3 regions of the Kyrpidia sp. genome follow, and region 1 is predicted to be linked to each of the others. Evidence: riboswitches for the same ligand, from Rfam matches in the RefSeq annotation. Region 1 holds a riboswitch; each other region holds the start of a gene.
What was found. Region 1 has a riboswitch for S-adenosylmethionine ahead of K6T64_RS05460 (methylenetetrahydrofolate reductase). Riboswitches for the same ligand answer to the same signal wherever they lie in the genome.
Positions count from the first base shown of each region.

Region 2: another riboswitch for S-adenosylmethionine. It lies ahead of K6T64_RS03250 (trans-sulfuration enzyme family protein); the one in region 1 lies ahead of K6T64_RS05460 (methylenetetrahydrofolate reductase).
Region 3: another riboswitch for S-adenosylmethionine. It lies ahead of K6T64_RS08875 (methionine ABC transporter ATP-binding protein); the one in region 1 lies ahead of K6T64_RS05460 (methylenetetrahydrofolate reductase).

Region 1 is NZ_JAILZZ010000009.1:13,701-24,067, forward strand. It holds gene K6T64_RS05450 (DODA-type extradiol aromatic ring-opening family dioxygenase) at 1-732, opposite strand, end outside; gene K6T64_RS05455 (PCYCGC motif-containing (lipo)protein) at 808-1,272, opposite strand; SAM riboswitch class I at 1,558-1,662, shown strand; gene K6T64_RS05460 (methylenetetrahydrofolate reductase) at 1,762-2,655, shown strand; gene trpS (tryptophan--tRNA ligase) at 2,749-3,732, opposite strand; gene K6T64_RS05470 (radical SAM protein) at 3,861-4,763, shown strand; gene K6T64_RS05475 (hypothetical protein) at 4,783-5,274, shown strand; gene uvrC (excinuclease ABC subunit UvrC) at 5,280-7,055, shown strand; gene K6T64_RS05485 (solute symporter family protein) at 7,128-8,678, shown strand; gene K6T64_RS05490 (histidine kinase) at 8,669-10,367, shown strand, end outside.
Region 2 is NZ_JAILZZ010000004.1:97,193-107,559, reverse strand. It holds gene K6T64_RS03260 (hypothetical protein) at 1-1,885, shown strand, start outside; gene K6T64_RS03255 (hypothetical protein) at 1,882-2,574, shown strand; gene K6T64_RS03250 (trans-sulfuration enzyme family protein) at 2,666-3,847, opposite strand; SAM riboswitch class I at 3,948-4,057, opposite strand; gene K6T64_RS03245 (lipase family alpha/beta hydrolase) at 4,117-5,292, opposite strand; gene K6T64_RS03240 (MurR/RpiR family transcriptional regulator) at 5,601-6,410, shown strand; gene K6T64_RS03235 (hypothetical protein) at 6,454-6,708, shown strand; gene acsA (acetate--CoA ligase) at 6,918-8,633, shown strand; gene K6T64_RS03225 (APC family permease) at 9,152-10,367, shown strand, end outside.
Region 3 is NZ_JAILZZ010000020.1:2,381-12,747, forward strand. It holds gene K6T64_RS08835 (ABC transporter permease) at 1-282, opposite strand, end outside; gene K6T64_RS08840 (ABC transporter substrate-binding protein) at 295-1,305, opposite strand; gene cspE (transcription antiterminator/RNA stability regulator CspE) at 1,577-1,777, opposite strand; gene greA (transcription elongation factor GreA) at 1,877-2,353, opposite strand; gene K6T64_RS08855 (polysaccharide deacetylase family protein) at 2,545-3,312, shown strand; gene K6T64_RS08860 (sensor histidine kinase) at 3,572-4,699, shown strand; gene K6T64_RS08865 (response regulator) at 4,779-5,441, shown strand; gene K6T64_RS08870 (universal stress protein) at 5,484-7,130, opposite strand; SAM riboswitch class I at 7,377-7,499, shown strand; gene K6T64_RS08875 (methionine ABC transporter ATP-binding protein) at 7,560-8,588, shown strand; gene K6T64_RS08880 (methionine ABC transporter permease) at 8,566-9,219, shown strand; gene K6T64_RS08885 (MetQ/NlpA family ABC transporter substrate-binding protein) at 9,259-10,122, shown strand; gene K6T64_RS08890 (hypothetical protein) at 10,262-10,367, opposite strand, start outside.

The DNA.
Region 1 (10,367 bases):
ATACTGGCATAATCGCCGGGCCGCGCGGTCCCCGTCGGCCGAACCCATGGCGATCAGGAGAGGAACAAAATGTTCGTTTCGCGGAACGGCCATGTGGGCATAAGGGGCCTCGGACTTATAGCGAAAAAGTGCTCGGGTGTCCCAATTCTCGATCCGATCTCGTAGCCAGTCGTCAAAGCTCTGCGCCCAGTCTGCCGGCAGTCCGTCTTGTTCTCGGCTCCAATCGAGAGACCACAGATTGTGCACCGTCCCACCGCTGCCTAGGATCAGCGCGTCCCGACGAAGGGGAGCGAGGGCCCGGCCGATGGCGTACTGCTTTTCCGGGGGTAGGGCGGGATTGACGGACAGGGTCGCCACGGGCACGTCCGCATGGGGGAACAGGAGGCGAAGCACCACCCAGGCGCCGTGATCGAGCCCGCGGCTTTGATCGATTTTGGCTGGAATACCAGCCTCGTCAAGAAGGGCTCGAGCTTCTTCGGCCACTTCCGGCGCTCCTTGGGCGGGGTAGACAATCCGATAAAGGTCATCGGGAAATCCGAAAAAATCGTAGATCATCCCGAATTGCTCGGGGGCGCCAATGAGCTGCACGGGAGATTCCCAGTGGGCGGTGAATAGGAGCACCGCCTTGGGTTTTGGAAAACGGGAAGCAACGCTTTGCAGAAGCTGTGTGTATGGGTTGTTTTCAATGGCCAAAGTGGGGGCTCCATGGGCAATGAAATACGCCGGGTTCACCAAAGTCCCTCCTCATCGTCACACTCTTTGGGTATCCTGGCGCCTTCTGGGGAGAAGGGCCGGTCGCCCGAAGGATTAGGAAGGCTGAGGGGTTGGAGTCGGCAGAGCGTACCCTTCTTTGTACTTCTCCTCAATAAAAGCCCGAATGTCCTTCGCCCCTTTGCCATCTCTCCACAGCCCTATGGACTGAGCTGCGATTTCCAAACAGACGCCGCACCCGGCACCGTGGCTATTCCAAACCACCGACCCGTCCGGATTGACAGCGCGGATGAAGCAGTCCCTGTTGCTTTTATGCCCCGCGCTTTCCCCACATCCGCAATAGCATGGGATCCATTGCAACAGTTCGGTGGATTTGCCGGCGGCTGCATAGATTTGGCGGACCGCTTCCTGCTGGTTGTTTAAAAAGGTCGGCAATACTTCAGCAGAGGCTGTAGTTTCCAGGATATCGCCCTGATAGGAGGAAGAGGAACCACAGGCCACAAGAAAAGTGGATGACAAAAGAAAAACAATGCTGAGGTGGAAGATTTTTGAACGCTTCATTTCTGCTACCTCTTTCTGACAGACTCGCCTTCACTCTCTCCAATGTCGTATCGCATGGGTAAAATGCGGAACAGGGGAGATATGATGGCTTGGCTAGCTCGACACGGTTAGGCTAACATAAGAGAAGGGTGTGGGTAAACCACCAAAACCCTTCAGACCACGCCGAGTTCTTGGAAATGCCGAATGGAACTCCCGCGGATGTGCCAAATGCGGCCCCTTGACACGGCTGAGAAATTCACGTAAGGTGAAGGTAATTTTAAACCGAATACTCGCGATGGATCCTTACTCTTATCCAGAGTTGGCGGAGGGACGGGCCCGATGATGCCGCGGCAACCGGTCGGAACACCGGCACGGTGCCAATTCCTGCGGGGAGACCCCGGAAGATGAGAGAGGGGGACAACAGTCCGACCTCTTTCCACCGGAAAGGGGTTTTTTGGTGGGTTTAGGGGATGGAGGCGAGGAAGCCGCGCGGAGTGGGGGGATCTGGGGATGTACAATGTGCACGGTTTACGGGAAAAGTTAGCCCTCGGCAAGTTTGTGACCACGGTGGAGTTGGAGCCGCCCAAGGGGGCGGATCCCTTGCCCACCATGGAAGCGGCCAAATTCCTCCGGGGCAAGGTGGATGCGGTGAATATCGCGGACAGTCCCATGGCCACCCTGCGGATGAGCCCCATCGCCCTGGCTCACATTGTCCAGGAGGATCTGGGCCTTGAAGCGATTTTTCACCTGACCTGTCGGGACCGCAACCTGCTCGGCCTTCAGAGCGAATTGTTGGGTGCGGCGGCCCTGGGGGTGAGGAACATCCTCACCTTGACCGGGGATTCTCCCAGCCGGGGGGATCATCCTGAGGTCAAAGGGGTGTTTGAGACCGATTCCATCGGTTTGGCCCGGCTGGCTGAACGACTGAACCAAGGCTACGACTTGACCGGCCACGAACTGAGCGGCCCGACCCGGTTCTTGATCGGCGGGGTGGCCAATCCCGGGGCGGAAGATTTGGACGCCGAAGTGGCCAAATTGGCGGCCAAGGTGGAAGCCGGGGTTCGCTTCGTCCAGACCCAGCCGGTGTTCGATATCGAGACGGCCTTGCGTTTCTGGGAGCGCACCCGCCACCTGCCGGTCCACATCCTGTTCGGACTTCTGCCGCTCAAGTCCGCCCGCCAAGCCCGCTATTTTAACGAGAAGGTACCCGGGGTGCGGGTGGGGGAAGACGTGATTCAGAAAGTGGAAGAAGGCGGCCGGGCTGCGGGGATCGCCCTCTGCCGGGAGTTGTACGGGGGACTGAGGGAGTTCGCGGCCGGCGCCCATCTCTTTCCCATCGGGGACCTGCGGGCGGTGTACGAGATCCTGGATATCGACACCGATCTTCGCCGTGCTGCGATTTAAAAGGCACCAGCCCGGATGGAGCGGTGCGGAAGGGCTCGACGCTCCGCTCCATCCCGCCCGACGGCCCTGCAACCCCGAGCGGGTTCCCAGTTTTCAACGGGGCAACAGAAATCCCATCCGTTCGAAGACCAGGTGCAGATTCGGTTCCGCCACAGCCTTGGCTTTGGCCGCCCCCTCGGCGAGAATGCGGTCCAGCTCCTCACTGTCGACCAGCTCTCTATACCGCTCTTGCAGCGGCTCCAGCCGGGCCACCACCGCTTCGGCCAGATCTTGCTTAAAAGGTCCATATCCCACCCCGGAATACTGTTTCTCCAGTTCGGGGATCGTTTTGTCCGTGCATGATGAATAAATGGTGAGCAAGTTGCTGACGGCCGGTTTCCGCTGGGGATCGAAGCGCACTTCCGCCTCGGAGTCGGTCACCGCCCGGCGGATCTTTTTCCGGATGTCGTCGGGGCTGTCCAGCAGGGAAATGTAGCTCCCAGGGTTGGCGCTGCTCTTGCTCATCTTTTTCGTCGGGTCGTCCAGGGACATGATCCGACTTCCCACTTTGGGGATCAAGGGCTCCGGGATGACAAACGTATCCCCGTACCGCTTGTTGAACCGCTCGGCCAGATCCCGGGTCAATTCCAGGTGTTGTTTTTGGTCTTCCCCCACCGGGACATGGGTGGCCTGATACAACAAAATGTCCGCCGCCATAAGGGCAGGATATGTAAACAGGCCGGCGCTCACGCCTTCCTTGCCCTCAGATTTCTCTTTGAACTGGGTCATGCGCCCGAGCTCGCCGTAATGCACCAGGCACTCCATCAGCCACCCCAACTGGGAGTGGGCGGGGACGTGGGATTGAAGGAAAAGGACCGACCGACGAGGATCGATCCCCGCCGCCAGATACAGAGCGCTGAGTTGTCTCGTCTGCCGGTGCAATGCGGCAGGTTCCTGGGGGACCGTAACGGCATGGAGGTCCACCACGCAGTAAAAACATTCGGCTTCATCTTGGATGTCGACAAAATGGCGCAGGGCGCCGAGGTAATTGCCCAGGGTGGGCGTGCCGCTGGGCTGCATCCCGGAAAATACGCGCATCGTGGTCACCTCGGCCTTTATCATACCAAAAGGTCGGACCGGACTGCCACGGCGAAAACAGATTTCGACGTTTTTTGACGTCTTTTTTTACATTCGGCAAAATAGTCGATGGCGAGGGGGGACGGGGGTTGGCCGAGGTTCATGTGGAGAAAAAGACGGCCGGGCGGATGTTGCAACCGGCCACGGGGTATCTGACAGGATTCACCCATTCGTTGAACCCGTACATCGGGTGCGCCTTTGGCCGACCGGTGGACAACCTCGGCCGGGACACCGTCGGTTGCCCCTACTGTTACGTGCGGCGCCTGCCGGTGGCTTTACTCCATCCAAAACCCTGGGGGACCTGGGTGACGGTCAAAGAGGGTGCCCCGGAACGCCTCCGCCGGGAACTGCGGCGCAGCCGGGATCGGGGAGAGACACTCAGAATCTTCCTGGGCTCCTCCACAGACCCCTATCAGCCAGTGGAAGGGCGATGGAAGATCACCCGGGAGCTGCTTCGGGTGATCGCGGAAGAAGGGGGCGTCGACCAACTGGTGGTTCAAACCCGTTCCCCCATGGTCCTCCGGGATGTGGATCTCCTGCGAGCCCTGGGCAACAAAGTGCGGGTCAGTCTCACCGTGGAGACCGATGACGAGCAGGTCCGCCGCCTGCTCACCCCGACCTCGCCGCCGGTCTCCGGGCGCCTTCGGGCCCTGGCGCGATTGCGGAGGGCCGGCGTGCCCACTCAAGCGGCGGTGTCCCCGGCTTTGCCCATGAACCCGGACCGGCTGGCCCGGCTGCTGGCCGAGGCGGCGGACCGGGTAGTCCTGGATACCTTTCACCTGGGAGACGGATCCGGTGGAAAGCGGAGCCGGTTGCTGGGCATGCCCCGGCGGCTTGAAGCGGCCGGTTATGAGGGGTGGTTTGACCCGGATCTTCATCTGCGCCTGATCCCGATCTTCGTAGGCATTCTCGGCCCCGGACGGGTTGGACTGGGAGCTGCGGGATTTGCTGGAATGAACCTCACGTCACCACCGCACCCTAGGGGGGAGTGAAAGGAAAGGAGCGGGTCGGGTGGATACTCTGGGACATGGGTTTTGGATGTACGCGATATTTCGAAAACGAAGAGACGTTCCTTTTTTGGTGGCCGGGGCCCTGGCGCCAGATCTGTGGTTGTGGAGTGCCGGGCTGTTCATGATCCTGACGGGCCGAGGGGGCACGTTGCTCCGGCAGGGCCTGGACGGGTTGATGGGGCGGCCGTGGGTGTTTGCCGGGGACAGCCTGAGTCATTCCCTCCCCCTGTGGAGCGCAGTGATGGTGGCGGCTCTCATCGGCCGATTTCGGGCCGCGGCAGCGGTGGCCGCCGGGGCCGGGCTCCATATTGCCGTGGACCTGTTCACCCACCGCCAATTTGCACCGGCCTACCTGTATCCTTTTTGGTCCCGGCCGATCGCCGGCTGGGTGGAATCCGGATCCTGGTGGTTTGTCGGGGGGGATTTGGCCGCCATGGCCGCAGTTTTCCTCTTTCATTGGCTTCGCCAGCGGGATACAATGAAAACTGGGTGAGCGGAATGATCGAGGAACATCGTTGGCTGAAGGAGAAATTGGCCCTCCTTCCCGGCAAACCCGGCGTCTATCTGATGAAGGACGCCGAGGGCCGGGTGATTTACGTCGGGAAGGCGAAAACGTTAAAAAATCGCGTGCGTTCGTATTTTACGGGTAGCCATGATGCGAAAACCCAGAAACTCGTCTCGGAAATCCGGGATTTTGAATACATCGTGACGGACAATGCGGTGGAAGCGCTGATTCTGGAGTGCAATCTGATCAAGCAGCACCAACCCCCCTTCAACATCATGCTCCGGGATGATAAGTCCTACCCGTATATCAAGATTACCCGGGAGGAACACCCCCGCCTGGAGATCGTCCGGCGGATGGCCAAGGACGGAGCGTCCTACTTTGGCCCGTATCCGAACTCCGGTTCGGCGATGGAGACCAAGCGCTTGTTGGATCGCCTCTACCCGTTGCGCAAGTGCCGGAATCTCAAGAAAAAGGTCTGTTTGTACTACCACATCGGCCAGTGTCTGGCCCCGTGTGAGTATCCCGTGGACCCGGAACGGTATGAGGCGATCCGCAAGGACATTGGGCGGTTCCTGAACGGGGGCCACGGGGAGATTGTCGAGGAGCTGGAGCGGCGGATGCACGAGGAAGCCGAAGCTCTGCGCTTTGAGCGGGCGAAGGAGCTCCGGGATTTGATCCAGCACATCGGGCGGGTGATGGAGAAGCAGAAGATCGTGTTTCAAGATCAGGTGGACAGGGATGTTTTCGGATTTTATGCGGAACGGGGAAGGATGTGCGTCCAGGTCTTTTTTATCCGGGGTGGGAAATTGATCGAACGGGCGGTGCAGATTTTTCCTTTTTACAACGATCCCTTAGAGGATTTTGGCTCTTACGTGGCGCAATTTTATTTTGAGGAGACCGAGCGGCCCAAGGAGGTTTACCTGCCCGAAGGGGTGGAGACAGACGTGCTGGGGGAATGGCTGGGGGCCCGGGTGGTGGTGCCCAAGCGCGGCCCCAAGCGGCAGTTGGTGGAGATGGCCTGTGAGAACGCCCGGATCGCGCTCCAGGAGAAACTGGCTCTGGAGGAGCGGGATCTGGAGCGCACGGTGGGAGCGGTGCGGGAGTTGGGGGACGTGTTGGCCATCGCCGCGCCCCGACGGATCGAGGCTTTTGACAACTCCAACCTGCAAGGGACGGACCCCGTGGCCGCCATGGTGGTGTTTGTGGACGGACAGCCGGCGAAAAAAGAGTATCGGAAATTCAAGATCAAAACCGTTCAGGGGCCGGATGATTACGCCTCCATGCGGGAGGTGATTCGGCGGCGATATACACGGGTGTTGCGGGAGAAGTTGCCGTTGCCAGATTTGATCGTGGTGGATGGGGGCCGGGGGCAGATCGGAGCGGCCTTAGAGGTGCTGCAGGACGAGCTGGACCTGGAAATCCCGGTGTGCGGATTGGCGAAAGACGACCGCCATCGGACGGACCAATTGTTCCTCGGAGATGATCCGGTACCGGTGCCCATCGACCGGCACAGTCAGGGATTTTATCTGCTTCAGCGCATTCAGGACGAAGTTCACCGGTTTGCCATTACTTTTCACCGGCAAACCCGGGGCAAGCGGATCATGCATTCGGTACTAGATGATATTCCGGGCATTGGCGAGAAGCGAAAACGAAAGCTTTTGCAACACTTCGGCTCGGTGGAGGCGATTCGCCAAGCTTCGGTGGAGGAATTTCGCCAGGCGGGCATCGGGGACCGGTTGGCGGAGCAGATCTTGCAAGCCTTGAAATAATCCGGCGAGGCGGGAGGTCCGCGTCGGTGTTGACTGTTTCGATATACGAACCATCTGGGGGGCCGCCGGCAGATGAAGCCTGTGTATATTGTGTTTTTTATCGCGGTTCTGGCGGGTACCTTGTTGATTAGCTACTGGGCCGCCCAGAGGGGGCGGACCCTCCCCCAATTCTATCGATTTTCCGGGAGTTTAGGAGGAGTGCAGAACGGGCTGGCCATGGCTGGCGATTTTATGAGCGCCGCGTCTTTTTTGGGCGTGACCGGGGCCATCGCCTTGCACGGATTCGACGGTCTCCTTTATGCGGCGGGATTTTGGAGTTCATACGCCCTGTTGTTCGCGGTGGCGGAACCGGTGAGACGGCTGGGTCGCTATACCCTGGCGGATGTGGTGTGTGCCCGATTTCCGTCCCGGCGAATGCGGGGGTTGGTGGCGGTGGATACGGTCCTGATCTCAACCCTGTATCTGGTTCCGCAGTTGGTTGCGGCGGGTTGGCTGATGCATTTGTTGCTGGATGTGCCTTATCCCGTTGCCGTGGCGGCTACGGGGATATTGATGACGATGTATGTGATTTTCGGGGGCATGGTGTCCACCTCATGGGTTCAAATCATCAAGGCTGGGCTGCTGGTGACGGGCACCTTTTTGGTCGCCCTGATGGTATTATCGTCGTTTCATTGGGACTTTGGTCGGCTGGTCGCCGCGGCTAAGGAGCACAGTCCGTGGGGGAGTGGATTGTTCGCCCCAGGGAACCTGCTGGAAAATCCCCTCAACGAAGTGTCTCTGTTCTTGTCCCTTTTTCTCGGAACGGCGGGGCTCCCTCACATCCTGATGCGATTTTTTACGGTGCCGAACGAGTCTGCGGTGAGGGCCACCCTATGGACCGCGACCTCGGTGATCGGCGCGTTTTATGTATTGACGGTGGTACTCGGACTTGGCGCTTTGGCCCTCGTGGGCGGAGCGGCGATCCGAGGACTCGATCCTACGGGGAATTTTACGGCGTTAGCGGTGGCCCAAGCAGTGGGGGGAGACTTTTTCACGGCGTTTCTGTCGGCCGTGGCCTTTGCCACCATTCTTGCCGTGGTGACGGGGCTGCTCCTGGCTGCCACCACGGCGGTCTCTCACGATCTCTATCATAAGCTGTACCGGGGCGGTCGATCCTCAGATCGGGAACAATTGCGGGTGGCGAAGTTTGCGGCGCTCGTCCTGGGTCTCGGTGCGGTGGCGATCTCCCTGGGCATGGGCCGGGTCAACGTGGCAACCCCGGTGTCCTTGGTTTTTGTCGTCGCCGCGGCGACGAACCTCCCGCTTCTGTTCTTTACATTGTTCTGGCGGCGGTTTACGGAACGGGGCGCCATGATTGGAGTCGTGGCGGGGCTCGTGGCTTCCTTGACTTTGGTGTTTTTCAGCCCGGCAGGGTTTCTTCCTGTCACGCTACCGTTTTTAGAAAAGATTCACTTGGATGAACCCGGGATTGTGGCCATCCCCATCGGCTTTTTGGCCGCTGTCATTGGAACGTGGTTCGGGGGCGATCGGCCGGACCCCACGCGTTTTGAAGTTCTCCGCGGACACGTGCGGCAAGGGGAAACGACAGGCACTGCGTCGGGGGGTGAGGGGTCGTGGGCCTGACCTTCTCATTGTTGTCACGAACCAGCCTGCTTTTGGTGGCAGGGTTTCTCGTGAGCCGTACGCCAGCATTTCGCAGGCTATTGGAACGGCGCTGGAGTCCCTTCGGCTACACGGCCCATGCCCTGTTGTTCGCAGTCCTTGCGGTGGCAGGGGTGGAGGGCGGCATTCTCCTCCATGGCGGCAGGGTAACGGAACACGGGTGGATCTGGCACCTGGGCCCGGACCAGGAACTCTTGGGGCCGGGGCTCGTGGCGGTGGTGATCGCAGGACTTCTGGGCGGCATTCGGGTCGGCGGTCTGTCTGGGTTGTTGGTTGCGCTCTTTGTCGCCCAAATCGGCGGATGGGCACACGGGGCAGACGTGATGTTGTATCCTTTGGCCGGGGTATTATCAGGAATGACGGCGAGGTTTTTCTCCGATGAACGGGTCATCGCCCCGGAAAAGGCATTCTTTATCGGCATGTTTTTTCCCGTTCTTCACATGGCGCTGTTGTTGATTTGGCGGCCGGGCCCCGAGACCATCCAGCTGGTCAGCGATGTGGGTTTGCCCCTCACCCTGACCAACAGCGTGGCCATCGGGGTGTTTACGGCGATTGTCCGGGTGGCGGTGCACGAGTATGAGCAGGGGGCAGCCCTTCAGACGGAGAAAGCTCTTCGGGTGGCGGAGCAGACCCTTCCACAACTTCGGCGGGGCCTGAGTTATGACACCGCCGAGGTCATTGCCCGGTTTTTGCTTCATGAGCTCGACGTGGCGGCGGTCTCTCTGACCGACCGGGAGAAGGTGCTGGCCCATGAGGGATTGGGACGGGACCACCACGGACCGGGCACGGGCATTCGCACCGAAGCCGGCTCGGCGGCCCTCCGGACCGGGACGATTCAGGTGGCTCCGAACCGAGCGGCCCTCGGGTGTTCCCAGCCCTCTTGTCCCTTGGCGGCGGCGATTATGGTGCCCCTTCGCCGATCTGGGGAAACGATCGGCCTGGTGAATCTGATGTTCCGGCATCCCCAGCAGCTAAGGGCGGCGGACATCGCCCTGGCGGAGGGGTTGGGTCGGCTCATTTCTCATCAACTGGATGCCATTTTTGCCGAGGAGATGCGAGAATTGCTTCGCCAGTCGCAATTGCGCCACTTGCAGGCTCAAATCGAACCCCATTTTCTGTTCAACACCCTGAATCTGATCGGTGGGCTCATCCGCGTCAACCCTCCCCTTGCCCGGCATATCGTCGTGCAATTGGGGAATTTTGTCCGCATGAACCTGAGGGCCGCACGGTATCCGCTGATTCCCCTCGCCCAGGAACTGCAACACCTCCGGGCTTATTTAGAAATCGTCAAAGCTCGGTTCGCCGACCAATTGACCGTGTTTCTCGACGTGGACGAATCGCTGGTGGACGGGGTGCAGATCCCTCCGTTGACGTTACAGCCCCTGGTGGAAAATGCGGTGAAACACGGGGTTCGATCAAGGGCTGTCCGGGGAAGGGTGGGTGTTTTTGTGCGTGCGGAAGGTGGGGACCTTGTCATTGAAGTTCAGGACAACGGCACCGGCGTCGATCCCGTTCTTCTTCCCCGGTTGGGGGTGATGCCCATTGAGCGGGAAGACGGGACGGGGGGCGGGCTGTACAATGTGAACCAACGTTTGATCGGATTGTTAGGCCCCGGGGCGGCCCTTCAGTTTGACCAGGCTCTTGAAGGAG
Region 2 (10,367 bases), on a different contig from region 1:
TGAGTGGCTCGGGGCTTTGCCCGTTTCCCGGGCCGGCCTGATCGGGGCCAAATACCTGGCGGGTCTACTGTACCTCAGCCTGTTCACAATCTTGGTTGCTGTGGTGTTCGCTTATTTCGGCCGGGTGCGGGAGTTGCCCTGGGACATTGTGTCCCGTCACCTCGGTTTTTTCGCAATCCAGGACGAGTGGTCGTACATGGTGACCTTGGCCCTGGCCATGTTCCTGGCAGTGGTTATCCCGGGGCGGCTGGTTTACTTGATCGGATTTTGCGCCTGGGTCTTCGGGACATTTTTCTTGGAGAAAATCGTTATCGGGACAAAAGATTGGTATTTTCTCAAGACCTTTCATCTCAACCAGTGGTTTGGCAACGACTACATCGTCGGTTACGAGGCCTGGGGATATCCACTGATTTCCCGGGAAATCGCCCTATCCCGGGTGTTTGTGGCGGTGTTCGCGCTCTGGTTGGTGGTTTCCGCGATGGTGCGGCTGGCCCACCGCTGGCCCTCCACCCGGCGGAAAATGGGGCTGGCGGCGGCTGCGGTGTTGTTTGGGGTGTCGGGGGTGGCTTACGTCCCCTATGGCTTGTGGTGGAAAGACCGATACGACACTCGAGGGACGATCCAACAGTGGACCCCGCAGGAGCAGGGGGCAACGGCAGTTCACACTTCCTTTCCCGTGCAATCCTACTCGATATCGGTGGATCGGGCAGTGGATGACCGGTTGACTGTCGTCGCCAACCTGACCCTTCGGCCACAGAACCTGGGGCCAGGACAAACCGTGACCTTCACCCTCAATCGTTTATTTCAGATCGACCGCGTGACGGTTGACGGCCAAGAGGTCGCCGTGAGCCGGGATGTTGATCATTTCAGCCTTCCGCGCGCCGCCTTCGGCCAGGGACCGGGGCCGGTGACGGTGCGGGTGCGCTACAGCGGAAAAGTCTACGATTGGCTCACCTCGCCAGGGGAGCGGTTTGCGGCGTTCGTACGGGGGAACGACGTCTATCTGCCTTACACTCAAGGGTGGTATCCGCTCCCGGGGAAGGAGACGCTGAAAATCCGGGAACCGAGCTATATCCAACTCGGTTCCCCCAACGATCTGGAGTTGCAGCCCGCAGACTTCCGGGTGGTGCTTCGGGGCTTTGAGGCGACGGTATTCGCCAACGTAGCTGGGCACCCAGGGCCCGGAGGAGAGATGGTTTTTTCGGGCGGCCACCTGGACGGTGTGTCATTGTTTGGTGGCACGATCATTCAGGTTGAGGCGGCCCAAGGCGGTACATCAGTCATTTGCAGCCCTTCGAACAGCGTGGAGGCACGGCGCTTTGCGGCGGAGCTGGACCTGGCGAGAAGCTACGTGCAGCCCTGGCTGAACCCGCCGACAGACCGGGTGCTCAGGGTGGTCTATCTTCCGGTCCCACCTTTGGGCGCGGTGGGGGATCTTCCTTTGTGGCCCGCAGTGCTGAGCGGGGACAGTTTTCTTACCGGAGAAACCCATTATCACAACCTTGACGAATACCGGTTGGCGGAGGTGGTGTCGGCCTGGCTATACGGAATTCCGGACGTCCAGCATGGATTCTGGAGTGATCCGGCGGGGGAAGGGCCCGGGCGGGATTCCGTGACCCGGGACATTGGCCGGGCGTTGGTGTACGTCGTTTTACGAGAGGGGGTTGGGTTGCCCTCGGGGAAGTCGCTTGCCGCTGTGGGGGGGTTGAACGATGTCGTGCGGCAGCCCATCGATCAGGCCCTGGCTGCCGGGCAGAGCGAGAAGGTGCGCCAAGTGTTGAAGGGGTTCTATGACCGGGTGTTCCGGGGGGCGACTGCTCCTAACGCGAATCTGCCGGCGATTTCCGTGCAGCAATGGCAGGAAGCGTGGAGGGGAACGCCATGACTCTGTGGCTGCGGGAATGGCGGTCCCTGCGATCGGCCATGGCGGCGGTGATCGCGGGGTATGTGATGTTGGTGCTTCTGTCCTTGATCGTGGCGGACAGGCCGAGGAACGTATTCTACTATAATGAAATGGGATCCGTGCTCCTGGCGATCATGGCGAGTGGGACATTGTTCCAACGGGAACTGTCCGGCAGCCAAATGGAATTGTTCGCCGCCTATCCGGCCTCTTTGGCGGGGATGGTAGTGAGGAAGGGGGTTTGGGCCCTCGGAGTGGTCCTCGTGTTTCATCCCATGTGGACCCTTGTGTACCTTTGGAAATTCCCGGGGATGATTGCATACGTATCCATTCCTTGGGCGGGAGTCGGGCCGGGGGCGCCGGTGTCGGAGATTGATCTGCTGGCCGTGGCTGTGCCGGGGTATCTGGCGGCTATTGGGATCACTATCGCGGTGATGGTGGCCGCCAAGCGGGTGCACATTGGCCTTCTGGCTGGTTTCGGTTTCTGGCTGTGGCAAAGCCTTCAAGGGCCCGGCCTAGGAAGCGTGAGTTTGTTCACGCCGTATCTGCCGCAAAATACTTCACTTTTGGCGAATCGGTTGGTTTGGGCGGGGATCGGGATGGTTTGCGTCGTTGTTGCGGCCGGCCTGGCGGAACGAAGAGAGCGGTGGATCGGCGTCGACTCGCCCGAATAGGTCCTCGGAAGGGGCGGCCCCTGGGCCGCTTCCGCGCGGGAAGAGTGTCAGCATGCCCCCTATGGGCGCCTTCTTCCAAGGAGGACCAGCGTTAGCACGTCACCTTGCGCGCACTTTCCTCCACCTGGGCGCTGGCCGCAAGCGCGAGGGCCTGGTCCAAATCCTGGATCAGGTCTTCGACGTGTTCAAGGCCTACAGACAGCCTCAGAAGAGAGTCCGTGACGCCGAGGCGCTGTCGTACATCTGGGGGAACGTCGGCATGGGTCTGGACCGCCGGGTAGGTGATCAGCGATTCGGTGCCGCCGAGGCTTTCTGCAAAGGTGATCACCCGCAGGTGCGCGAGGATCGGGGACACCCACTTGTTGTTCGCCACTTCAAAAGCAATCATCCCACCCCACCCGCTGGCCTGTGCCCGATGCACGGCGTGGCCGGGATGGTCCGGGAGTCCGGGGTAATACACCCGGGATACCCGAGGATGTGCCTTCAGCCACTCGGCCAGGGCTCGGGCATTGCCTTCATGCCGGTCCATGCGCACGTGGAGAGTTTTTATCCCCCGCAACAGCAGCCAAGCGTCCTGAGGACCTAACACCGCGCCAATGGAATTTTGAATAAAAGCCAGGGAATCCGCCAACGCCTCCGACTTTACGACTATTGTGCCGGCCAAGACATCGTTGTGTCCGCCGAGATACTTGGTGGCCGACTCGACCACGATGTCCGCCCCCAGTTCCAGGGGCCGTTGCAGGTACGGAGTCATAAAGGTGTTGTCGACAATGAGCCAGGCTCCGCGTTCGTGGGCAAGCCGTGCCAATCCCCGAAGGTCGGCGATTTTGAGGGTGGGATTGGTCGGAGTTTCGACGAACAGCGCCCGGGTGTGGGGGCGGATTTGCTTGGCCACGGCCTGCAGGTCGGAGGTGTTCACATAGGTGGTTTCCAGACCCAGTGGGCGAAATAGCCGTTCGAATAAACGGTAGGTGCCGCCGTATAGATCGTCCGAGAGCACGAGATGATCTCCTGGGCGAAACAGGCGGCCGATGGCGTCGATGGCCGCCATGCCGGAAGCGAAGGCAAACCCCCGGCATCCCCCGTGCAAGGCGGCGATCGTTTCCTCCAAGGCCAGGCGGGTCGGATTCGAGGTTCGGGTATAGTCGAAACCGGTGGAAGAACCGAGGCCGGGATGAGCGTACGTGGTGGCGTGGTGGATGGGTAAAGAAATCGCTCCGGTGACGGGATCTCGGCGGGTTCCCGCCTGGGAACATCGCGTGTCAATGCGCATGCCTAACCCTCCTGTAATTCCGGTGGAAACCCGTTCCAGAATGGCAAAACCCACTCCTGAGGGGAGTGGGTCGTCAACAAAAGCCGATCCTCCGGCACTCCTCTCATCTCTCAGGCCGCTCACGCGGCCTGCAGGAATTGGCACCTCTCCGGACATTCCGGTGGTTGCCGGGCTTCATCGGGCCAGTCCCTCCGCCACTCTGGATAAGAGTTCACCGATTCAATTGTTGAGTACACCATATCATGGAACGATCTTTTTGTCGAGAGCGTTCAGCGCCGCAGGGCGGAGTTGTCATATTCAAAAATCGCCAGGCGGTTCAACAAGTCCTGTAAAGGATCGGCCGCAGGCCGCAGGGGTGACGCGTTCGGCCGGGAGGCTTCCCGGGCGGCGATGGTCGTCAGGGTGCCGGGCGGCTGATTCGTTTCAGAAGGCCCTGCCGGAGCGGGCAGATGCAGGATATCTGCCAGAATCGGTTGGAGGCGGTTCCAACGGACGTAGCCGTTGTGGTCGGCGCTGACCTGAATGGTGGTCCCGCCGAAGGGATATTGTTGGGCCGGGGTGGGCACGGCGCCGTCATTGGCGGGATATCCCAAAGCCGACAAGGCGGCATAGCCCGCCCGGAGAAAAGGGCTGCTGATCGTATCGGCTGACGGGATGCTCCCCACCACAGACACCACCCGGAGAGCGCGAAGGGCGGGGTTCTCGCTATGTAAAGCGGTCACTTCCTGCCGCACCTTGGCCGGAGTAAGGCTGCGGTCCGCCGCCGCGCCGAATAACGTTGCGGGAATCGGCGAATCCGGGGGCAACTGGACCACGCGGTTCAAAAGGTTTGCCAGAGGGCTCCCGCCCCAGGGGGTGCCGAGGCTGATCAGAGCCGCGGCGTTCAGCGGCCGGTAGTCGCCCAAGGCCACGTACGCATCAAGGCCCCCCATGCTGTGGCCGATGAGGACCAAGCGGCCATCGATGCCCGGGACTTGCTGGCGAAGAACGCTGAGTTGGCCCGCCAACAAATGGCCATTGGCAATAAAATCCGCATCAGGGTCCAACTTCACCGTGGCCACGTTATAACCCGCCGCATAGGCTTCGCGGTATACGTCTGTAAATACCGACGCATCTTCATAAATCCCGTTGATAAACAGGAGAAATGGACGATTCTCATCGTGGATGTGGTAAAATACGGTGCCGATGGGATTCCGGCGGACCGCGTCCACCGTGAATTGATCGGGACTTACATCGATCAAGCGAATGTGGTGTGTGATCTTTGGTGTCAAAGAGCCGACCTCGCCCCCGACGGTAATCGGGACGCCGGGGTTCTCAGCGGCCAAGGGCTCCCCATTGGTGATCGCCGGATGGGTATAGGAATAAGCGAACGCTTGGCTCATCCCCATGGCGGCAAAAGCGACGGTCACGCTCAGGATCTGGCGAAGCTGTTTACGGGTGTCCAACTCTTCGTCACTCCCTCGATCCGGAAGAATTCCGCGTTGTTGTGTCTCCGGAGAGCTTCGGCACAGCCGTGCGCGGAGATTCAGTGAACCGCCGGATCATGGGTTCCGGAGCATCTGCGCGAAGCCGAAGAGGGCATGGTCGATCGGCTGTTCATCGCTCGTGTCATGTCCATCCTATCACAGACCCCGGTGCTCATGAAACGGGGAGAAAAAATTTTGGCGCGGAAATATAGGGCCAAGGGCTTCCGCGGAGGGCCATTGATGTCAGTGGTGGTGGGCCAGGGAATGTTGATTGAATACTTCGTCAAATGTCCTACGACAAGCTTTCGCCCGCTCAACAAAAAGTGGCGGAATATTTGCTCCAAAACATGGAAAAGGCCTCGTATGAAACGGCGGTACAAATCGCCCGGGGGGCGGGGGTCAGTGAGGCCACTGTGGTGCGCCTGGCCTACGCGTTGGGGTACAACAGTTTCTCGGAGGTGCAGCGGCACCTGAGGCAACAAGTGTTGAAGGGGGGGCGATCCCGGGCTCCGGGGCAAACTGTCCAGGCTGACACGAATCCGCTAGACCATGTGTTGGCCCGGGACGCCGCAGTGATCCAGGGGCTGCGAGAAACCCTCGTCAGGGAGGATGTGGACCGGGCTGTGGGTCGGATCATTGAGGCCGACCAGGTGCTCGTGGTGGGATTCCGGGGTTCCTACGCGGCGGCCCAGTGGTTTTTTTATACCCTTGGCATGATGAGAGAAGGGGTTTCGTTAATTCCGTCCGATGGCGGCAACCTGGCGGGAATGCTGAGCCTTACCGAGCGGTCGGCAGTCGTGGGCATTTCATTCCCCCGTTATGCAGCCGAAACCCTCCGTCTGGTCGGTCGATTGAAGGAGCAAGGGTCGTCGATCATCGCGATCACGGATAAACGCTGGTCTCCTCTCGGCCGTTTAGCCGATATCGTCCTGGCGGTGGAGGCGAACTACGAAGCGGGCACTCTATCCCCCGCCGGCGTCATGAGCCTGCTCAACCTGTTGGTGGCTGGCGTGGGGGACCGGGACCCGGAGCGGGTGCGGTTGCGGATGCAGCGTTTGGAAGAGCTGTATTCCGGATATGGCATCATGGTGGAGTGAGACCTCATTCAGGGGAATGTGGCTGCAAAGGAAGGAGATCAACATGAAACCGGAGAAAATCGTGTTGCGAAAGATGCGAATGGCGTTGAAATTTCCGTTTCAAACCAGCTTTGGGACTCAGGTCGACCGGGACTTTGTCATCGTCGAGTTGCACGCCGGGGATCACGTGGGATACGGGGAGTGCACCGTCGCTACAAAGCCTTTGTACAATGAAGAGACGCCCGAAACGGCTCGGATCGACCAGGTTCCGTTGCGGACGGCTTTGGTGGCAGAAATGCTGAAGGTTTTGGCAGCGTAATGAATAGATCCCAGCGGGCGGGAGTTTCCCCGCCGCTTTTGTCATGGGGTGGGTTGGAAAGATAAAGCGGACGTAAACCGTTTTGGAACACTTTTGTTATCGAACAAACACGGGTTCCGGAAGGATTTTTTCGGGCGGCGTCGTAAAATGTTTGTTGATGGAGCTATTTTCTATATGAATACAAAATATACAGAATTGGGGGTCGACAGATGGATTTGACGAATGCAGTACCCGGGCGACCGGACGGGCAACTCCAAGATTACGAGGCCGCCCGGCAGGTGTCATGGGACGAAGAAGCGAAACAGTTCACTTGGTGGAAGACTGGCCGGGTCAATGCCGCGTTTGAGGCGGTGGACAGGCACGTAGAAGAGGGACGCGGCGATGCGCCGGCGATTTTATATTACGATGGGGTCCGGGATGAAACCTGGAGTTTTCGCCGGTTGCGGGATGATGCGGCCCAATTCGGGGATGCACTGCGGCGACTTGGGATCGGTCGGGGAGACCGGGTGTTTTTGTTCATGCCCAAGGGTCCAGAACTGGCTGTTGCACTACTCGGAATTATCCGCATCGGAGCGGTGGCCGGGCCGCTATTCGAAGCGTTCATGGAGACAGCGGTACAGGACCGGCTGGCAGACAGCGGTGCTGTTGCGGTGGTGACGACGCCGACCTTGCGCCCCCGCATCCCGAGGGAACGGCTTCCCGAGCTGCGCCACGTGATCCTGGTGGGGGCAGAGGCGTCGGATGCTGAGGCGGGAGAATGGTCCTATACCGAACTCATGAAGGAAGCCTCCGCCGACTCGCCTGTAGAATGGGTGGATCGGGAGTCGCCCATGCTTCTTCATTATACGTCCGGATCCACCGGTAAACCCAAAGGGGTCGTCCATGTGCACAACCTGATGATTCACCAGTACCGGGTTGGGCGGTGGGTTTTGGATCTGCGCCCCGACGATATTTATTGGTGTACCGCGGACCCGGGGTGGATCACCGGAACGTCCGCTGGTCTGTTCGCGCCTTGGCTTCACGGTGTCCCGGTGGTCATTCGGGGCGGGCGATTCCAACAGGAGGGTTGGTACGAGACTGTCGAAAAATTCGGCGTCACGGTCTGGTTCAGTGCCCCCACGGCATTCCGCATGTTGATGGCCGGCGGCGATGAGTTGCCAAAACGCTATAACTTGTCATCGCTCCGGCACGTTCTCAGTGCCGGGGAGCCGTTAAATCCGGAAGTATTTCGCTGGGGACTGCGCGCCCTGGGAAATCGCATCCACGACAACTGGTGGATGACGGAAACGGGTTGCACGATGATCACGAACTACCCAGCTCTGCCGATCAAGCCCGGTTCCATGGGTCGGCCCCTGCCGGGGATCGAGGCGGCCATTTTGGACGATCAAGGCCGGGTTCTCGGTCCAAACCAGCTGGGGAACTTGGCCATTCGCGCCGGGTGGCCGGGCATGATGCGGGCCATCTGGAATAATGAAGAGAAGTACAAGCAGTATTTTCCTTTCGAGGGTTGGTATATCAGCGGGGATTCCGCCTATCGGGACGAAGACGGATACTTCTGGTTCCAGGGCCGGGTGGACGATGTCATCAATACCTCCGGGGAGAGGGTTGGCCCCTTTGAAGTGGAAAGCAAATTGGTGGAACACCCGGCCGTAGCCGAGGCCGGGGTGATCGGCAAACCCGATCCGGTCCGAGGGGAGATCATCAAAGCCTTTATTTCCTTGCGGCAGGGCTACGCGCCCACGGAGGAACTCAAACAAGAGATCCAGCAGTTCGTGCGCAACGGCCTGGCGGCTCACGCCATGCCCCGGGAGATTGAATTCCGGGACAAACTGCCCAAAACTCGCAGTGGCAAAATCATGCGTCGGGTTTTGAAGGCGTGGGAATTGGGCCTGCCGACCGGGGATCTATCCACGATGGAGGATTAAGGCTCTCTGATGAACGAGCCGGGGTCCGGGTTTCACGGGCCCTGGCTATTTTTTGGCCTCCTGCCCGATGGAGACCACACCTGACCCATTACCCATAGATGCGTGGCACCTCGCTCAGGGTCAATTCTAAGAAGATCGCGATCACAAGCCCAACGCCAATATGATCGGATTTTGGGCGAAACGTCTGTCGCCGATATGTTAAGGCATGGAGCCCCTGCCCGCCATCCCGGGTGCACTCAGCTCTCGGCCCAGAATATCGAGGACTTATTCATTGATGAATAACTCATGTTCAAATGCATGACACCCGTAGCCGGAAGGACGGAAAGTGCCCGGTTCTGGCCCGGGTGTTATTGGCATCATTTTTGCTTATTCCCTTTGCACTGGCGTCATGATATAGTTAGAAAATCTATCATATTGGGAGGGGAGAGCGACGTCTTCTGTGATAAAAACTGACCCGAAAACTAGGGATTTCGACATCAGCGAAGCAACATGTGCGGGGGAAAGGGCGGGATAGATGAATGCCTGAAGAACATTTGGAACCTGGACAACTCAAACACAATGTCCTGAATCGATTCGATTCCGTATTAATTGCCGTGGCGGGGTCGGCGCCCGCCTACAGTTTGTCGGCGTCGACAGTGGCTTTGGTGGCGGCGGTGGGATTGCTGGCACCCGGCGCCATTCTGTACGGCGCAATCCCTATGTTTGGGATCGCCCTGGCGTTTTTGTACCTCAACCAAGCGATGCCCAACTCCGGGGCGAGTTACGTGTGGGTGGGACGCATTCTCCACCCGTGGCTCGGGTTCCTGAGCGGATGGAGCTTGTTGGTCAGCGCGGTCTTGTTCATGATGGCTGGGGCGATTCCGGCGGGGACGGCGACTCTAGAGTTGTTAAGCCCGGATAAAACAGACAGCGTGGTCTGGGTGACCGTGGTTTCGGCGTTCTGGTTTCTGGTGATGAACGCCTTGGTCATGGTAGGAATTCACATTACCAACGTGGTTCAGCGGATTCTGACCAGTATTGAAGTGATTGGCCTCATCGTCCTGGCCGTGGGAGGGCTGATCCACGCTTCCCATCAGGTGGCCCACCCCTTCTCCTGGAGCTGGTTTTCCCTCGGCGGCTACGGAAATCTCTCGACGTTTTTGGGGGGACTGTTAATCACCTGTTTTTATTTTTGGGGATGGGACGTCAGCTTGAACCTGACGGAGGAAACCCGGGCAAAGCGAGTGGCTCCCGGCCTCGGCGGGGTGCTCGGGACATTGATCATCGTCGCCCTGTTTATCCTGTTGCAGGTGGTCATCCAGCTCAACCTCGGAGACAAGCCTTTGGCGGATGAAGCGGCGAATATTATTCCTCTTCTCGGGGAGACGATCCTTCCCAAGCCCTGGTCGTACATCGCCCTGATTGCGGTCATGATCAGTACTGTGGCCACCCTGGAGACCACGCTCATCCAGGCGACCCGGACTTTGTTCGCCATGGGCCGGGACAAGACGGTCCATCCGCGGTTTGCCGTGCTTCACGCGAATTGGCAGACACCGGTGCTCAGCAACATCGTCATCGGCGTTCTCGGCATCATTCTATTCGTGGTTTCTAACCTGTCTGCCAGCGTGAGCGATCTTATGACCAGCGCGATCAGCGCCATCGGGCTTCAGATCGCCTTTTACTACGGGCTCACCGGTATCAGCTGTGCTTGGCATTACCGAAAATCTTTTGCCGAATCTTTCACCGCCGGGATCT
Region 3 (10,367 bases), on a different contig from region 1:
CATGGTGAGAATCCCACTAAGCAGCCCAGTGATCCCCGCCTTGGTGTGTAAGAGACCGGTCACAGCCCCGGCGGCAAACCCCCCCGCCAGGGCCAAAGCAATCCCGAGCCACACAGACCCACCGCTGATCACCACGGCCGCGTACGTCGCTGCCCCGAGGGCGAAAGTGCCGTCCACGGTGAGATCGGCAAAATTTAAAACCCTAAAGGTTAGAAAGACCCCCATGGCCATGATGCCAAACAGCAATCCTTCTCTTGCCGCGGTGAGTAGAATGTCCAACAACGTTATTCGCCCCTATTGGATCTTCTTGGCGTCTTGAAGTAGCGAATCGGGAATCGTAATGCCGAGATCCTGGGCCGTCTTGAGATTGACTACAACGCCCAGATTTTTCGCCGTCTCCACGGGCAAGGTTTTCGGATCGGCGCCGGACAGAATCTTCACCGCAAGTTGCCCCGCCTGGTAGCCCAGCTTCTTATAGTCGATTCCTTTGGTGATCAGAGCACCTTGCTGCACCTGACCTTCCTCTGAACCAAAAACGGGAATCTTCTTCTCTTTGGCCGTGGCGACCACCGTGGCGATGGCAGAGACCACCGTGTTGTCCGTGGGAACGTAGATGGCATCCACCTTGCCCGTAAGTTGCGCGGTGGCCACTTTTACATCATTGAGCCCTGAAACCGGTTGAGGGATGAGGTTAAAACCGAACTGCGGCGCAACTTGCTTCGCCTGATCCAATTGCACCACAGAGTTCGGTTCCCCAGGATTGTACAGGAATCCGACATTCTTTGCATGGGGGAGAATCTGTTGAATCAGTTTTAATTGTTCACCGATTGGCACCGCATCCGACGTACCGGTGACGTTCGTTCCCGGATGATCGAGGGACTGAACCAAACCGGCTTTAACCGGGTCCGTCACGGCAGTAAAGACGATGGGAATGGTCTTCGTGGCGTTGTATACAGCCTGAGCCGAGGGCGTGGCCACCGCCAGGATCAAATCGTCCTTGTCCCGGACAAACTTGTCGGCGATTGTTTTTGCCACCGACTGATCATTCTGGGCGTTCTGTCGATCAAAAGTGACCTTTTCCCCTTCTTTATACCCCGCATCCGCCAACGCTTGAATGAATCCGTCTCGGGCGGCATTCAGCGCAGGGTGATCCATTATTTGAATGATGCCGATTTTCTTGACTTTCCCTGCGTCTGAACCGCCAGACGTAGTTCCAGCGCTGTTCTGAGCTCCACAGGCCGTCACCACCATGGTCATGGCTACGACCCCGGCCAACAACCACCCTCTATTTTTCATTCGCTCCATGTTGAGCCCCCTTTTCCCGTCGATCGGCCGCTTGGAAGGCCGCCGACTTCTTTTTGTGGAGATTTACCCCCTAATTTAGAAACTGTTACTTACGCCGATTATACACCAGTCTACCGAAAAACGGTCAACCTATTTTCTTGCACGCCCTCAAAAAGATATGTTTCTTCCCCCAGGCCCATGCGCCATGGCGCAAAAAACAGCAACAGCCACTGGCCTTAAGGCCAGTGGCTGAACCTTTCTGGCTTCCCGTCCGCACATTCATCAATTGCTCTTACAACTTCACGACATTCGCTGCCTGAGGGCCCCGCGGACCTTCCACGATGTCGTACTCGACGTCTTGGCCCTCTTCGAGGGTACGAAACCCTTCTTCCTGAATCGCGCTATAATGCACAAACACGTCTTTCCCGCCGTCATCCGGCGTAATGAAACCATAACCCTTCTCCGCATTGAACCACTTGACTTTGCCTTTCACGAAGCTGCCTCCTTGCGCCTTTATGCCCTCATCATAACATACAAACCAACCCCTGCACAGAGGAATTGGCAGACGGTCAAAAATTTTTCTATGCGTCATTCAACGGATGCGCAAAATCCGGAATATGATCTCCCCGGCCGGTGTCTGAATGCCTACCTCTTCCCCTGCCCGGCGCCCGAGTAAACCAGCCCCGATGGGCGACTCATTCGATATCCGAAATTTACCCGGATCTGCTTCGGCAGTTCCCACAATGGTGTAAGTCTCTTCAGGACCATCCGGCAGTTCGCGAATGGTCACCGTGGAACCTATGGATACCACTCCTTCCACCTTGTCCTCCGCCCGGATGATCTTCGCCCGGCGAATCTGGTCTTCCAGTTGGAGAATCCTCGATTCGACAAAGGCCTGCTCCTCTTTTGCCGCATCATACTCGCTGTTTTCAGACAGGTCACCGTAACTTCGCGCGATCTTGAGCCTTTCTTTCACTTCCGCCCGTTTCTCGGTCTTTAGCCATTCCAGCTCTTCCTTGAGCTTGCGTAATCCCTCTTCGGTCATATACGCCGCTTGTTCCTGCTCCACCGTACTCCAACCTCCTGATTTCCCGCTCGAGACACCTCGAAGCCTTTCCCTTTATTGTTTCACAACTCCGGGAAAATGCCAAACCGGCCACAGGTTCATTCGGGAAGGTCCGGCTCAATCAGCGGGATCATAGCCAGTCGCTAGCCCGGTTACACTATGTGGCGTACTCAAGAGCCCGGAGGGGACCCGTCATGTTGTTTCGCAACACATCACGTCGCCCGCTGGGATCTTTATATCTGACGGCAGTCGCTTTTATGGCCGTCGCGCCGACATTTCTAAGCCACCATCCGCTCGCCCGAATGGTCGATCCCAACGATCGCCAATCCTGGAACATTTCCGCGAACGGTTCGATCCCTGGACAGAACGCGCCCATCCGTACCGTCCAACACAGTGGCCAGTGCATCGCCCTGACCTTCGACGATGGTCCTCACCCCATCTACACCCCGCAGCTCCTGTACATCCTTCGCAAGCACCGGGTTCGGGCCACGTTTTTTCTCACAGGCATTCATTGCGAAAAACACCCTTCCATCGTTAAACGAATTGCGGCGGAGGGTCATGAATTGGGGAATCACGGATATCTTCACGCCCGTCTGGACAAAATGTCCCCAGATTCCGTCGCCGCCGATATCCGACGGGCCGATCAGGTGATTGCGCGCATCACCGGAATATGGCCCCATTATTTTCGCCCGGCGGGAGGCGTATTGACCCCCACCGTGCTGCAGGCGGCCGCCCAGACCGGCCATCCCATCGCCATGTGGTCTGTGGACCCGAGGGACTGGGTCGTCGGCCGGGATGCCACGGCTATCACAGCGGTGGTCAAAGACACAGTGGGCCCTGGAAGGATTGTGCTTTTTCACGACGGTGGCGGCAATCAGCCCCGAATGTTGGAAGCATTAGATAGTCTACTGGATTTTCTCAAGAAACAAGGCTATCAATTCGTGACTTTAAGCGAAGAATGATCCATCGCGGAACTCCAACCTTTTCTAAACTCTGTTGCTTTAACGCGGAAAAACGTGTTATACTCCTTTCAGACCCCCTTTGAAGATTCTGTGGCCTAGGTCCCCAAAAGGGGACTATTTTTTTTGGAGAAGGTTCGGATTTCCCCAGTTCTTTCTCCCTGCTCCCCGGTAGAAACCTGGTATACTAGTAATTGAAAAAGAAGTGTGCCGAAACGGACGTATTTTCGGCACAGGCGGTCGGGAACGGGGGGCGATGAAGATGAGTGACAGGAAGGAACAAGGGGATAACCCGGCCCTGTATTGCCACGCTTTACTGGAACACGCTTCGGATGGCTTGGTGGTGGCGGATGAGGAGCGCCGGATCGTTTTTATGAACCGGGCAGCCAGGGAACTCGTCGGGCTTGCCGAAACCGAACAATTCCCAGACACATGTGCCGAACTTTTACAATGCCGCAACGAAAAGGATGAGAATCTCGCCCTGGCGCCACTGTGCTTCGGTCATTGCGTATTAAATACCAAGGCGCCGCTGAGCTACGTGGAGATGAACATCCATTCCCGACAGGGTGATGTGATCCCCGTCGCTGTCTCCTACTCGTATATTCCAGCCGGCAACCGCCGCTACTTCCTCATGAGCCTTCGAGACCTCAGGGAACGCCGACACTTAGAAGAAGAGCGGCGAAAACGCGACGAAATGTACTTTACGCTCCAGGAACGAGAGCGCCTGGCCAGGGACCTTCACGACGGTGTCGTGCAGGATATCGCCTACTCTCATATGCAGCTCAAACTGGTCCAGTCGCTGCTCGCCCAGGGTCGGGTCGCAGAAGCCCAGGATAAACTCCGGGATGTCACCGAAGTGGTCCACGACAGTTTTGTGGAATTGCGGCACGTGCTTTATGACCTCACCATTCACGCGGGAAAGGATCTGAAACATTTTTTGTCCAAATGGCTGGCCGAATTCCAGCAGCGGTCCGGGATCCCCGTCGAAGTTGCGATGCTCGAATTTCCGGACACCTGCGACCCTTATATTGGCGATCAGGTGACCAAAATCGTACAGGAAGCCCTGGCAAATGTCCGCAAGCACAGCGGGGCCACGAAAGTGTGGATGACCCTCGGTGCCTGTCCGGTGGGGCCCTACCGTCAGCAATTTAGCGTCATCATCGAAGATAACGGGTGCGGAATCCCCGAGGACGTCCTTCATCGTTTCAATCAGGGATGGGCGGATCATGAGAATGCCGGTCGTCACTTTGGCCTGAAGGCCATGCGGGAGCGAGCCCAATCCCTGGGTGGAATCTTGACCATTTCCCGCCGGAACCCGACGGGGACCCGGGTTGAGCTGCATTGGTTCCAGGACATATCCCATGAAGACGCTGTCAAGCAAGCCGGTTAATCGGGGCCGCTGTGGCGCCGATGCCGGCCCGGGGATCAGGATCCCGTCCCGAGACGCCAGAGGAAGAGGGGAACGAAAGATGCCGGTGAGTGTGCTCCTTGTCGACGATCACGCTCTGTTTCGCCGGGGGGTGAGAACAATCCTCGAAACTGCCGAAGATCTTTCGGTGGTCGGAGAAGCTTCAAACGGAAAACAAGCGGTGGAACTTTATGCCGAACTGCATCCCGACCTCGTCCTGATGGACATTCGTATGCCGGTGATGGGCGGACTGGAGGCCGTGCGGAGGCTGCGAGCCATGGACCCCCAGGTGCGCATCTTGATCCTCACCGTTTCCGAGGAGGACGACGATCTTTTTGAAGCCATCCGAGCGGGAGCCAACGGATACCTGTTGAAAAACGTCGATCCCGACGAATTGATCTCCAGCATCCAGAAAGTCGCGGCGGGGGAAGCGGTGATCCCGGGTCTGCTCGCCGCCCGGATCATGGCAGAACTCCACAAGGAAGCTACCCCTGAGGAAGTCCTTGACCCCTTGACAGGCCGGGAACTCCAAGTCCTGGGATATTTGAGCACCGGGGCCTCCAACCGGGAGATTGCTAAACAGTTGTTCATCAGTGAACACACCGTGCGCAATCATATCCAGAACATCCTCAGCAAACTCCATCTGACGAATCGCGTCCAGGCTGCCGCTTACGCCATTCGCCAGGGCATCCGCCCACCGGACACTCCCCCCTCAGACGAGTAGCGGGGGCAGACTCAAAACGTCCGCCCCCGCGCCCTCGTGGGATTAGCGAACCACCAACACCGAATGTTTGGCCCGATTTAACACACCGTGGCTCACACTGCCAAGAAGAACCCGGTCAATAGCACCCCGGCCGTGGGTCCCCACCACAATGAGATCGACGTTCTCCTCGTCCGCAACATCACAAATCGCCGTTGCCGGATGTCCGACCAGATGCTTGAAGCGCACCCGATCCTTGTAGTCTTTAAAAGTGTTCATCACGGTCTCTTCAATCTGCTTCGCCCAGGACTCTTCGTACTGGGACAAATTGGCCAAGAGGTCCGGAGTGGCTTCATAGTAGTAGGGCACTGTCTGGGACACGTAGAGGACCGTCACCTCTGCCTCCGTCCACTTCGACAAGATATCCGCCACCATCTGTTCCGCTTTCTTAGACGCCTCAGAACCGTCCGTGGCAAACAAAACCTTTTTCATCTCTGACACCTCGCTCGACAGATGATAGAAGTGTTCCTGATCCCGGCTGGCTGGCTCAGGATCGTGAGACACCCTTTTCATGGCCGCCCGACACACCGGCCCGTCCAAACGGCCGGCTAGCTCCTCGGCGTGCAGGAGGCGCGCCAACCGCCTCTTGACCCCGGCTCCTTCCTTCCCCTGAAGGGCCATTTCTTGGTCAACGAGAAATTCAGCCACCTGAAGGATTCGAGAAGGCAGACTCAGCATCTCGCCGGCGAGGCCTCCAGGGTACCCGGTGCCATCGATCCGCTCATGATGCTGGCCGGTCCATATCGCCGGACCCTCCAGGCCGGGTATTTGCTGCAAAAAAGCCTGGGTGTAATAGGAGTGAAGCCGCTCGCGCTCCTCCTGCACATCGCCGCCAAACGTCCCTCCTGGGTTCCCCACCAGCCATCCCACATCGTGGTAATAAGCAGCAATATTGAGGGAATAGAGGTCCCGCTCCGACAGCCCCATCTCTTCCCCCAAGCTCATCGCCCAACCTGCCACCCGCTCCGCGTGATTCGGAGTCCCCCGCAAGACGCCGGCCAACCGTCCAAACATTCTCGCCAGCTTGACCGCATCTTCTGACGACATCGGAGCGTCCCCGGCAGGCCGTTTTGACAACAACACAAAAGGAGAATACGGACCAAACGCATCTAGGACAACTTCTGGGTGCCCAAGCAGTTCTTCAAAAACTCGGACCACATCCGGATCGAAAACCTCACCAGCCCGCTGCCCGATTGCGCGAACCCGGGCCAGTCGCTCGGCCAAAGGGACATCCATCGGCGCCCGGTCCATTACCTGGGCCGCCTCGCGTGCCACCCGCACAATCCTCGCTCCCAATGAAATCTCACGACCGCGGAGCCCAAAAGGCACACCCGAACCGTCCCAGTTTTCCCAACTTTGCCCAACAAACACTTCTGTCCACGGGTCCAAGTCCAGAGACCGAACCCATTGTGCGGAGGCCACCGGTACGAAGGTTGGATCCCGCCGCTTGAAATCCCCGGACGGACCGACGAGAGCGCCGACGTCATGCAACAATCCGGCAAAATATAACGTTCGTGCCTCCCGGAGGCCCAAGCCTGCCCCGAGCCCGATCTTCGCCGCGAGATACGCCACCCGCCGGGACCTTCCAACCCTTGCCCCGGACATCAAGTCAAAAATGGAGGACAGAGGGTTCAATGCATCGAACCATTTCATGTGCAACCATTCCCGTTCCCCTAGGAGGTCCACTGCAAATTATTCTTAGTAACCGTCTACAGTCTACCCCATCGGCCACCACCGAGAAAGGTTGACACCGACCAGTTTGCCCTGGTGAACCTGAGCTAACGGATGTAGTCCAAATGAACTATTTCCCCCTCCCTCTTGACGCCGCCATCGCCATTCATTACACTGAGATTCGAACTTGTCCTTATCGTATCAAAGAAATGCAGAGATTACTACAACCTCTTATCGAGAGCAGGCGGAGGGACTGGCCCGATGAAGCCCGGCAACCAACACCGCGCTTGACCATAGCGGGGTGTCAGGTGCTAAATCCTGCGAAGCCCATGGCGCTTCGGGAGATGAGAGGGCCGGTTCAGGGGCCCTTTCGCGACGCGAAAGGGATTTTTTGTGCTAGGAGATTGATCGATGATTGAACTTGACGGAGTATCCAAAGATTTTACGATCGGCGGCCGTGCCGTGCGCGTCCTGGACGGCATCGACTTAAACATTCCAAAGGGCACGATCTACGGGATCATCGGTCACAGCGGGGCGGGGAAAAGCACGTTGGTAAGGTGCATCAACCTCCTGGAACGCCCTACTTCCGGCCGGGTCACGGTAAACGGCAAGGATTTGACAAATCTGGACCCCCGGAAGTTGCAAACCGAGAGACAAAAGATAGGCATGGTGTTTCAACATTTTAATTTGCTGTCCTCTCGCACGGCGGCGGAAAACATCGAGTTCCCGCTAGAGCTGGCGGGCTGGCCAAAAGAACGTCGCCGCCGCCGGGTGGAAGAGCTTCTCCGGCTGGTGGGGTTGTGGGAGCTCCGGGATCAATACCCATCCAAACTGAGCGGCGGCCAGAAACAACGAGTGGGGATCGCCCGGGCCCTTGCCCCTCAGCCGGAAGTGCTCCTGTGCGATGAGGCCACTTCTGCCCTGGATCCCCAAACCACCGATTCGATCCTGGAACTGCTCGCCAGCATCAACCGGTCCCTGGGCCTCACAATGGTGGTCATCACCCACGAGATGCACGTCGTCACCGCGATTTGCGACCGCGTGGCCGTGCTGCACCAAGGGCGCATTGTGGAGGAAGGACGTGTGGTGGACGTGTTTCTCCGGCCGAAACATCCAGTCACCACCGAATTCGTCCGGCAAATGGGCGGTGCCGATACCGATGACCTCCCCGGGGTGCCGCAAGACGAACAGTTGTTGCGGTGTCTCTTTGTGGGAGATTCTGCTTTGCGGCCCGTTTTTTCTGAGGTGACGGAAGAAACCGGGGTACATGTGCGAATTCTTCAGGGATCTGTGGACCGGATGAAAACCATTCCCTACGGTCGGTTCATCGTGGCCCTTGTGGGGCCCGAGGAGGCGAAGCAGAGAGCCATACGAATCCTCCAGGATCGGGGGGCATGGGTGAAGGAGGTGAATTCAGGTGGATCCGGGGCTATGGGGTGAAATCGGACAAGCATCCCTCGATACGGTCTACATGATTGGACTGTCGGTATTGTTCTCGGTCCTGCTGGGTGGGCCCGTGGGGATTTTTCTCGTCGTCGCGGGACCTGGACACCTCAAACCGATGCCCGGTTTGTACCGGATCGTAGGGGCGGTGGTGAATATCGTTCGTTCGATACCATTCATCATCCTGCTCATCCTTATGATCCCGTTCACCCGGCTGCTGGTGGGCACATCCATCGGCGTCACCGCCGCCATCCCGCCCCTGGTGGCCTCGGCGGCCCCATTTTTCGCCCGGCTCGTGGAGACTTCCCTGCGGGAAGTCGACCGGGGAGTCATCGAGGCGGCCCAGGCTATGGGAGCCCGCACCGGCCAGATCATCTGGAAGGTCCTCCTTCCCGAAGCCCGGCCAGGGCTCTTGGCGGGCATCACCATTACCGCCGTGAACCTCATCGGCTACTCGGCTATGGCCGGCGCCATCGGCGGCGGAGGGCTCGGGGACCTGGCGGTCCGATACGGATATCAGCGGTTCGACACCGGTGTCATGCTGCTGACCACCGCCCTCCTCGTCGTTTTTGTCCAGTTTCTGCAATGGGGCGGAGATCGCCTGGTCCTTCGTTTCACCCGCCGTTAGATCATAAGGTCTGTATCCAAACAAAGGGGGTCTTTCACCGTGAAAAAGTTGAAAAGAGCTTTGCCGTTTCTGACCGTCGCCTTGGCCCTAGCCTTAACCGCGTGCGGATCTTCCGGAACATCGGGTTCACCCAGCGACACCGGCCAACAGGGGGGCGGGGAAAAAGTTATCAAAGTTGGAGCGACGGCCGTCCCCCACGCCGAGATTTTGGAACATGTCAAGCCAACATTGGCCAAGGAAGGGATTAAGCTAGAAGTCGTGACCTTTTCAGATTACGCCCAGCTCAACCCGCAATTGGTGGACAAACAGCTAGACGCCAATTATTTTCAACACATTCCTTATCTCGACAATTTCAACCAGCAAAAAGGAACGGACTTGCAGTGGATCGCCAAAGTCCACATTGAACCCATGGGGATTTATTCCAAGAAAATCAAATCTGTGGACGACTTGAAAAGCCAGGGGGGGACGGTGGCCATTCCCAACGACGCCACAAACGGCGGCCGGGCCTTGGCATTATTGGCTAAGGCGGGAGTCATTCAACTGAAACCAGGAGCCGGGGTCACGGCCACCGTTCGAGACATTGTACAAAAGCCGGGCAATTTAACCATCCGGGAGTTGGATGCGGCCATGCTCCCCCGGGCTTTGGACGACGTCACGGCAGCGGTCATCAACACCAACTACGCCCTACAGGCCAACCTCAATCCCACCAAAGACGCCATCTTTTTGGAGAGCGCCGATTCGCCGTACGCGAACGTCCTCGTGGTCCGCAAAGGGGATGAAAAGAGACCGGAGTTGGTCAAGCTGGCCCAAGCCCTCACTTCAGACGACGTAAAACAGTTTATCGAACAAAAGTATCATGGGGCTGTGGTCCCAGCCCCCGCCTTGGCTCCTGCGTTACAGTAGGCGGTTAACGATTCCTTTACGCCTTTGTATGGCTGTTCAAAACTCCTCTTGATCTTGGGCGGACGGTAGAGAGCAAACAGGCCGCCTGGGACCCGCGCCCCGAAAGGGGATCGCGTCCCAGGCGGCCGCCGCCCGACCTTCACCGTGGATCGTCGTAACAAATCAGAATCACTTCTTTCCCCAGCTCTGAGGAAAGCTTGGCCTCAAAAGTTTGCAACTCCTCCAACACATGAGGCGGAAGCTGC